One region of the Rossellomorea sp. NPDC071047 genome, then DNA from elsewhere that is predicted to be linked to it. Evidence: riboswitches for the same ligand, from Rfam matches in the RefSeq annotation. Region 1 holds a riboswitch; each other region holds the start of a gene.

Region 1 (3,282 bases):
TTTCTTTCATGACATGAAAGACCATGCGCTTGATTCGATCTGTAGAACCAACAGAGGTTCCACCAAACTTCTGAACGATCATACTCAATGCTACCCCTACTTTCCATCAGATCTTATTTATTAAAGATTACTTCTAAGAAACTCCAACGCCAGTTTTCACTTCATTTTCCAACGGAATTTCTTTTAAAATAGGAACAGCTTGGATATGGTCGTGTGTCCCAAGGAGCGATTCCAGTGTCTCTTTCCTTCCTTCAACAAATACGTACAAGTAATCGCCCAGTTGAATACGATCCTTTAATATGAACGACGGGATCCAGTTTTGATACTCATCATTTTCACGGATTCTTAAGACCCACTGGTGGCTGCTCTCATCAAGGACCTCTCCCGTATTCACGGTACTTTCGGCAGAGTCTGTATACTTTCTCTCTATCAACGACAGAAAATCCTCTACCATGGCGCTTCCCGTAGGCAATTTTCCAGCGCCTGGACCAAGCAGGGTGATCCTTCCTACAAGACTACCCTTTAGGGATATGGCATTTTCCACATCCTCCACTCCGTAAAAAGGATGGGTATGATGGACAAGGATAGGCTCTACTTCTCCTTTGATATGATCGATGGAATCCCGCCGGAGAGAACCTACATGCTTAAACCGTAGTCGAAAGGATTCCGCTGCCTGGAGCCATTCTGCAGTCAGATGGGAAATCCCCTTTCGTCGAATATTTTTCCAATCGGGCTGTCTGCCAAAGGCCGTTTGACTTAAAATAAGCAATTTATAGAATGCATCATGTCCTTCGATGTCATTTGTCGGGTCGGCTTCTGCGTATCCTTTCTCCTGAGAAATCTTTAAGGCTGTATCAAAGGCAAGACCTCTTTTTCTCATTTGAGATAATATGAAGTTGGACGTCCCATTCAGAATCCCTTGAATTTGTCTGATCTCATTCACCTTCAGAAGCTGCCTGATACTGCCGATCACAGGAATCCCTCCGGCTGTCGTCGCTTCAAATCCGACCGATACTCCCTTCCTTTTCGCCTTCTCCAATAGCTCAGGACCATATTTGGCAAACATCGCTTTATTGGCCGTGACAATATGAATCCCCTTCTCAATGGCTTGTGTTAAATACGTATAGCTCGGTTCTTCCCCCACGATCGCTTCAAAGATAACGTGCAGGTCCGTGATATCCAGGATTTCTTGGAAATCCGTTGTGACGTTGATGGATGATTCAATCCTTCGCTCCTTTGTGGGATCTTTAATAAGGATTGCCTTTACCTTCACCTCTTTACCCAGTACTTCTTTCAATCTGTCCTGATGAGTATCGATTGCTTCACAGACCCCTTGCCCTACTGTTCCGAACCCCAGAAGTGCCACATTAATCGCTGACATCATTCAGCCTCCTTTTATCGATTTTCCACTTGATACGCAAGAATATTTCATTACAGTTGAAGATCCACTTGAGGAATGCGAGCGGAAAAGAAAAAGGTATACAGAAAAGCCCTCTTCTTTTAAGAAGAGGGCTAAATGAGCATGCTCCTCCCCTTATCTTCCAGATCCTATCGAATCTGTAGGAATTGGCACCTTTGCAGTCTGATCCTGCAGGTTGCCGGGCTTCATCGGGCCTATCCCTCCGCCGCTCTTGATAAGAGATATAATGTTTCGTTTTGGTATTACTTGCTATTTGAGTATGAATTGGATTATAAAGGGGATTTATTCCCTCGTCAATACTATTTTTAGTATTTTTAAAAAATTCTTTCAAATATCATAGACGATTATATTTCCGATCGGTTTACTTGAAATTCAGCATCGTCTAAGAACCTATAAATCTATTTTGCAAAGAGACGTTTTAACATGTTCTGGCAGGGAAAACTAATCCATATCCCTTTATTGAAAGGAAACAGATCAATTATGTTGAAAAAAATGCTCCCCTTATCCATCAGAAAATATATGGTTATGTCCAAACGACAGAGAATGCGTGAGATTCGGTTGACCATATGGTATATGCCGTTCTTTTATATTTGTTTTTCCATACTGCTTGTAGCACTCACCCTCTATATAGATCTGTATGCCGACATCTCTCAGTATACATCCGATTTCTTAAGTATGGATGCATCTGTTACACGCATGCTTGTCAGTACACTCATCGGGGCTATCCTGACGCTCAGTGCTTTCACCTTGAATTCACTGCTTGTTGTACTCACTATGTTCAGTGGTCAATTTTCCCCCAGGATGCTCCTGGACTTCATTTCGGACAAACAAACACAGCATGCCCTTGGTATCTTTAATGGCAGTTTTGTATATGTACTGCTCCTCTTTCTTTTTATCGGAGACTCAAAGGAGGAACTGTTCGTTGCTGCGCCGATCATGACAATCGGACTTGCATTCCTTACTGCTGTCACATTTATCTTCTTCATTAACCATGCTTCCACCTGGATGCAGGTGCACAATATTACGTACAATATGAAGCAGGTATCTGAAGTGATGATCAATCAGACGTTAAAAAATGATTTAGAAACCCATCGAACAACAGAAAATGGCGACCTTATGGAGAATGAGAAGGAGAACATCATTCACTTACAGGCAAGGGAATCAGGCTATATTCAGTTAATCGATTTCCATGGAATAATCGAACGGGCTATGCAGGATAACCTCATCATTCAGCTTCATTACAAAGTCGGAGATTATATATTGGCCGGCAATAAAATCATGAGTATTTGGGGACCTGAGACCAACGATATTTCGGATGGTTTCTATCTCACTTTCATTGAAATGGGGCATAAAGAGACCGAAATCCAGGACCTGCAAATGGGGATTCACAAGCTGGCTGAAGTGGCGATCAAAGCACTCGGGAATGATGATCCAAAAACGGCCTCTAATACGATTGATCAGATGGCTGACCTTATGCTGACGGTGGAGGATCACTTATCCTTCACTCCTTATTTGATCGACCGGGAGGGAAGAGTCCGGGTTATTCTCCAGTCCGAAGCATTTGATTATTACTTGTACCGCGGGTTTGGCTATATTCGACATTATGCCAAAGACAATCATTTAATCATTACTGACATTGTGCGGGCACTGGCACTCATTGCCGAATCCATCCAGCCATCCAAACACAAGGACATATGGGAATTTGCCTGTAATACCATTGATCATATTGAAAGGGAGGTCATATACGAATTAGATAAAACCTTTCTTCTTCAAGAGGTTCATAAGCTGGCACGTCTCACTGAAAACCTAAGGGAATATAAGAAAATCGAAAGTAAATTCTATCCTTCTGCCAATGAAAATAC
Region 2 (3,282 bases), on a different contig from region 1:
CACCCATTAGAACTTGTTTTCTGAACCATTCCGGGAAACGGATGTCGTAACAAATCAATCCCCCCATTTTTGTGTCTTGAAGCGTGAAGATGCCATCCTCATGACCAGGAAGTAAATAATGATGTTCATCCATCAGCTTAAACAAGTGAAGCTTCGAATACTTTTTCACCAACTCGCCTTTTGAATTCGTAACTAGAAGGGTATTGGACACCCCATCCTGCGTTTTCTCTGCAACAGAACCACCTACAATGTGAATGGAATATTTATTTGACAAGGCAGACAGGAAGGAGGTTGAATCCTTTGCTCCGTCATCAGCGATTTCATCCATTCTTGTAAGGTCATATCCAGTCGTCCAAAGCTCAGGGAGCACAACTGTATCACAGCCTTCTTCACTAGCTTTTTTAACCCATCGTTCTACTTTTTTCTTGTTTTCTTCGGGATGTCCGAACACAATATCGATTTGTGCAAGACCTAACTTTTGAATCATTTCTTTCACCTCATTAATGACTTTTTGGAATTTATTCCTTTACATTCTTTATTTCCCGTTATATCATTTGTGACTAGAATTTGAAAGTAATTAATTTTCAAAAAAATGTAGTGGGTGAGTGTATGAAAACCTTTGGAAAGGCAAAACGATTAGATTTATTACCTGAACAATTTTTCGCATCCCTGGCAAAAACAGTGAATGCTGTTGTCAAAGAGGGACATGATGTCATTAATTTGGGACAGGGAAATCCGGATCAACCGACTCCTCCACATATTGTGGAGAAACTGACAGAAGCAGCAGCTTCCCCGTCCAATCATAAGTATCCTCCATTTCGCGGCTTACCGTCCTTTAAAGAGGCGATTGCTGCATTCTACCTGCGTGAATATGATGTGGAATTAGATCCGGAAACAGAGGTAGCCGTTCTGTTCGGAGGAAAGGCCGGGTTAGTTGAAATCCCTCAATGTTTATTGAATCCTGGTGATGGGGTATTGGTGCCCGATCCCGGTTATCCCGATTATTTATCAGGGGTAGCATTGGCAGAAGCTCGTATGATTAAAATGCCTCTGCGAGAGGAGAATGGCTTTCTGCCTGATTATAGTGAACACTCCCGTAATGAGCTGGAAAATGCGAAGCTAATGTTTCTGAACTACCCTAATAACCCTACTGGAGCGATCGCCACAGAATCATTCTTTGAAGAAACAGTCACTCTTGCCAATCAGCATGATATATGTGTTGTACATGATTTTGCCTATGGAGCTATTGGGTTTGATGGAAATAAGCCCATAAGCTTCTTGGAAACAGATGGAGCAAAGGATGTGGGGATCGAGATTTATACATTATCGAAAACGTATAATATGGCTGGCTGGAGAGTGGGGTTTGCAGTAGGGAATAAGAGTGTCATAGAAGCGATCAACCTCCTGCAAGATCACTTATATGTGAGTCTGTTCGGTGCTATTCAAGAAGCGGCTGCCACTGCCCTTTTAAGTTCCCAGGAATGTGTAGATTCTCTGGTTTCAACATACGAAGAAAGGAGAAAACTATTAATCTCCGGACTTCAGGATATAGGGTGGGATGTAAAAGCTCCACAAGGTTCCTTCTTCGCCTGGTTAAAAGTACCTGATGGATTCAGCTCTGTAGAGTTCTCTACTTATTTACTTGAAAAAATCAAAGTCGCTGTAGCCCCGGGTGTAGGCTTTGGAGAATTCGGAGAAGGGTATGTACGTGTAGGACTATTAACCACAAACGAGCGGATAAAAGAAGCGATTTCACGTATAGAAAATTTAGAATTATTCAACAAAAGGGATTGACAGAATTTGAAATTGGTGCAATAATCCAACTGAAATAATGAATAATGAAATTCTTATCAAGAGCAGGCGGAGGGACCAGCCCTATGAAGCCCGGCAACCGACTTATTCAAGCACGGTGCTAATTCTTGCAGCAATAAAGCTGACAGATAAGAAAGAGTGACTTTATCAAACCTCTTCTTATTTGGAAGAGGTTTTTTTGTTTGCCCAGGCGTATGAAATCAACTTGCGGCTAAAAATAGCATAATTAAAAAGGAGGCAGGACAACAATGAGTGAAGTGATAGCCACATATGAAATAAAGGGAAAGAGTGGTTCATTCGAGAAAAAGGCAGAAGGGATCGCCCTGGGATTGACGGTCGGTTCATGGACGGACTTACCTCTCCTGGAACAGGATCAATTGCGGAAGTACAAGGGGAGAGTCGTTTCCGTGAAGGAGTGGGAAGAGGAAGGCGGCTCCCGGGGTGAAGTGCAGATCGGCTATCCCGGTCATAATTATTCCAATGATATTCCGGCCATCCTCACTACGGTATTCGGGAAGCTTTCCCTGGATGGTGAAGTGAAATTAGTAGATATAGAGTTTTCCAGTGACTTGAAAAAAGCCTATCCTGGACCACGGTTTGGAATAGAAGGAATCAGGGAGCTAACGGGTGCACAAGACAGACCCCTGTTAATGAGCATCTTTAAAGGCGTAATCGGCAGGGATCTTACTTACCTTGAAACTCAATTAAGGGCACAGGCTCTCGGGGGAGTCGATGTAGTAAAAGACGATGAGATTCTTTTTGATAATTCACTGACACCTTTCGCTGAGAGGATCAGTATAGGGAAAAGAGTATTACACGAGCTGTATGAAGAGACAGGTAAGAAAACATTGTATGCTGTAAACCTGACAGGAAGGACTTCAGAATTACGTGATAAAGCAAGAAAAGCACGTGAGCTTGGAGCCCATGCCCTTTTATTCAATGTATTCTCTTACGGACTGGATGTTCTCCAGGAATTGAGGGAGGACCCTGAAATCGGATTGCCTATTATGGCCCATCCTGCATTCGCAGGTGCTGTTGCTTCATCTCCTGCATATGGTGTGAGTTATTCTCTATGGTTAGGGAAATTCTTAAGAATGGCCGGAGCTGATTTTTCTTTATTTCCATCTCCATACGGAAGCGTCGCATTAGATAAGAATCAAGTCCTGTCGATCAGCCATGAGTTAACGAAGGATGACGATCATCTAAAACGAGCATTGCCCGTACCGTCAGCAGGCATCCACCCTGCGCTTGTTCCGCTTTTGATAAAGGATTTTGGTTTAGATTGTGTCATTAATGCAGGCGGTGGCATCCATGGCCATCCAGATGGGGCAATTGGAGGGGGGAAGGCATTCATCCAAGCAATTGAAGCAGTTTTAAGGGGAGAGTCTCTCTCAGATGCAGCAGATACCCATAGTGAGCTCCGTAAAGCACTATCCCAGTGGGGAGAGGAGGTAAAGGTATAGTGACGCG
Region 3 (3,282 bases), on a different contig from region 1:
TGACTGTGATGCGATCGGAAAGCTGAAATACTTCAGGAAGCCTGTGAGAGATAAAAATGATCCCTACTCTCTCTTTCTTTAAATCTTCTATGACACGGAATAATTTTTCCGTCTCAGATGAACTTAGAGGTGCCGTTGGTTCATCCAAAATCAATACTTTCGCTTTTTGAAGCAGGCTCCTGGCAATGAGCACCAGCTGCTTTTCAGCGAGACTTAAGTGTGACGCCGGCTGCCAGAGGGGTATCGCTTCTGCCCCAATTCGTCTAAGTGCCACCCACGCTTCATTCTTTAATGACTTTTTGGTAATAAAGAAGGAGCCTTTTTGTGAGAACTGATCAAGGACGATATTTTCCGCTACAGAAAGTTCCGGGACAATGGCCGTGTCCACTTCCTGGTATACGCAATGGATGCCATGCTCCTTCGCTTCTTTCGGAGATTGATAGTCTCTTTTTTCGGAGTGAAGGATGATGTCTCCGCTGTCCTGTACATAGGCTCCTGATAAAATCTTCATTATCGTGCTTTTCCCTGCGCCATTCGCCCCCAACACAGCATGAACCTCTCCCTCTTTCACATCGAAGCTTGCAGCCTTTAGGGCTTTCACTCCTGAGAAGGTTTTATTGATATCAATCATTTCTAACAGTGGAGACGTCATCGTTTCTAACTCCTTTCTACTCTGTGAACGATCCTTCAAGGTTTTTCAATTCATCTGTATAGCCTTGCTCACTTGCTCCCCAGCCATCTACATGCTCGTGTAATTGATCGGTCGTGATCGTTTCTTCAGGCAATGCTTCCTTTTCAATAAAGACCGGCTCAAGCTTTACTTTTTCAGGCGTTTCTTGGCCACCCAGCTTCTGATATAAGAAACGGACCTGCACGCGGCCGATATCTTTCGGGTCAACTGCTGCTGAAGCAACCCACGGGCTTCCATCTTTTTGAATGATTTGCAGGTCTTCATCACTCATGTCGATTCCATAGACTTTTATTTCGTCTCTCCCTGCTGCTTCGATTGCCCGGACGGCACCTTTTGCAAATTCATCCCAGGCTGCCCAGACAGCATCGATGTCCCCTTTGTTCGGATACTGTTTCAGAATCGCCTCCATTTGTGCCTGTGTATCCAGTGCTGTATTCTGAGTAGCCGCTCCAAAGGCCGCCACCTCTTTAATATCAGGATTTTTTTCTAAAAATTGCTGATAGGCCACTTGGCGTCTTTCCATCGGGGCAAATCCTGCAACCCAAATCTTCACGATCTCCCCCTTGCCGCCAATCTCATCTGAAAGCTTCGTCAAGGTTTGTTCAGCCATTTGTTGGTCCCCCTGCTCGAGCACGGTCACCTCTTCTGAAGCAACATCCGCATCAAACACGACAACCGGAATGTTTTGTTCCTTCGCCTTTTCCACCCCTGATTGCAGCGCTTCCTTCGTTCCATGATCGATGAGGATCCCATCAAACTTTTGATTGATGGCCGCATCCAGGTTGGAAGACATTTTTGCCAGGTCTCCTTCAGACGTAAATACTTGAACCTTTCCTCCAAACTTTTCCACCTGCTCTTTGACACCTTCTATGTATTGAGCGGAAAAAGTCCCTAAATTGATTTGCATAATAAGTGCGATCTTTTTATTGGCTAACGGATGATCGGAAGTTGCTTCCTTCTTATCTCCACTGTCTGCGTCCGCCTCCTGGGAAACCTTTGGCTGACAAGCCACTAAACTGAGAATAAGTGCGAGTAATACGAGTATTGATGCTGCTTTTTTCATCGTTCTTTTCTCCTCCCGAGGTGATTTGCCTCAATTTTTTTTAATACTCTTTTCATAAAGATAGTTGTTGTTTTAAAACCGGGATCTGCAAAGGCTCTGTCAACCAGTATGTGCTGGATGGTGAGACAGAGCTCAGTAGGACAGAGAAATCTAAAAAGCATCTCTACTTTAAAAGCTATTATCGACCTCCGTACATCTGAAAAATGCAGTTTTTCTGTCTTGTAGGTATTTATATTTGTCTATTTTTCATGACTCATGCTTAGAGTTGATTGGAGCGGAAGGTGCTCGACTCCTGCGGGTATAGCGGGAAAGTTGAGACCCCACAGGGCAAAGCCCGAGGAGGCTCAACTCACGCCCCGCGGAAAGCGAGCGCCTGGAGCCCTGAAATCAACCAGCACTTTCCCTTTAAAAGCAACTAAGTTTACGAAAACAGTCTTTGCAAATAAAAAACCCCTTTTCCCAAGAGAAAAGAGGTTTATGTATAAATAAACGTACTCTTATCACTCAGGAAATTCTTCCTGCAGGTTTTAGCACCTTTCCGCTTAAACGGTAGGTTGCCGGGCGTCATCGGGCCAGTCCCTCTGCCAACTCTTTATAAGAGAATATGAAATTTGATATAGTTCGCATGCGCTATAAACGATATATTAACGATATGTGGGAATATTGTCAATATTCTTTTTAGGAAAATTTTCTAGACAGGAATAAAGAGGAGATTCACGAAATTTGTCGTTTATTGTAGAACGGTCGATATCCTGAAAATTAGGTTGATATATTGAAAATACGGTTTATAAAATTGAATAACGGTCGATATTTCGGATTGACGGTTGATAAATCTCAATAACGGTCGATAAATTCATATCCCCCTTAAAAATCGGACACCTGCACCATATAAAATAAAAAAACCGCCCTCCCAAACCAGGGAGAGCAGTTCCAAAATCAAATCTTATTTCTCACCATACGCAAGTGACGCTTCCACGAAGTCTCTGAATAGAGGCTGTGGACGTGTCGGGCGTGATGTGAATTCAGGGTGGAATTGAGATGCGACGAACCATGGGTGGTCGCTTAGCTCAATGATTTCTACAAGACGGCCATCAGGGCTTGTGCCTGAGAAGATGAAGCCGGCTTTTTCCATTTGCTCACGGTAGTGATTGTTGAATTCGAAGCGGTGGCGGTGGCGCTCGTAAACCACTTCTCCATCGTAGGCTGTATAGGCTTTTGAACCTTTTGTCAGCTTACATGGGTATAGTCCTAGGCGCAGTGTTCCACCAAGATCTTCGATGTCCTTTTGTTCCGGTAAAAGGTCGATGACAGGGTATGGCGTTTCAGGGTTCAACTCTGCTGAGTGAGCTCCTTCCAAACCAAGTACATTACGCGCATATTCTACAGATGCCAGCTGCATTCCAAGGCAGATTCCAAGGAAAGGTACCTTGTTTTCACGGGCATATTGAGTGGCAGCGATTTTCCCCTCTACTCCACGGTCACCGAAACCGCCTGGTACAAGGATTCCATCTACATCTGCCAGTTTTTC

What was found. Region 1 has a riboswitch for S-adenosylmethionine ahead of ACQKFO_RS13095 (homoserine dehydrogenase). Riboswitches for the same ligand answer to the same signal wherever they lie in the genome.
Region 2: linked by a shared signal. The riboswitch ahead of ACQKFO_RS18410 (2,3-diketo-5-methylthiopentyl-1-phosphate enolase) and the one ahead of ACQKFO_RS13095 (homoserine dehydrogenase) in region 1 are both predicted to bind S-adenosylmethionine.
Region 3: linked by a shared signal. The riboswitch ahead of ACQKFO_RS15665 (sugar ABC transporter substrate-binding protein) and the one ahead of ACQKFO_RS13095 (homoserine dehydrogenase) in region 1 are both predicted to bind S-adenosylmethionine.

The regions. Positions count from the first base shown of each region.
Region 1 is NZ_JBNNJT010000003.1:202,955-206,236, forward strand. It holds gene ACQKFO_RS13090 (aspartate kinase) at 1-88, opposite strand, end outside; gene ACQKFO_RS13095 (homoserine dehydrogenase) at 134-1,381, opposite strand; SAM riboswitch class I at 1,532-1,641, opposite strand; gene ACQKFO_RS13100 (DUF2254 domain-containing protein) at 1,901-3,282, shown strand, end outside.
Region 2 is NZ_JBNNJT010000005.1:361,423-364,704, forward strand. It holds gene ACQKFO_RS18400 (carbon-nitrogen family hydrolase) at 1-487, opposite strand, end outside; gene ACQKFO_RS18405 (pyridoxal phosphate-dependent aminotransferase) at 610-1,794, shown strand; SAM riboswitch class I at 1,845-1,947, shown strand; gene ACQKFO_RS18410 (2,3-diketo-5-methylthiopentyl-1-phosphate enolase) at 2,061-3,275, shown strand; gene ACQKFO_RS18415 (2-hydroxy-3-keto-5-methylthiopentenyl-1-phosphate phosphatase) at 3,275-3,282, shown strand, end outside.
Region 3 is NZ_JBNNJT010000004.1:285,843-289,124, forward strand. It holds gene ACQKFO_RS15660 (sugar ABC transporter ATP-binding protein) at 1-652, opposite strand, end outside; gene ACQKFO_RS15665 (sugar ABC transporter substrate-binding protein) at 669-1,754, opposite strand; SAM riboswitch class I at 2,249-2,355, opposite strand; gene ACQKFO_RS15670 (CTP synthase) at 2,698-3,282, opposite strand, start outside.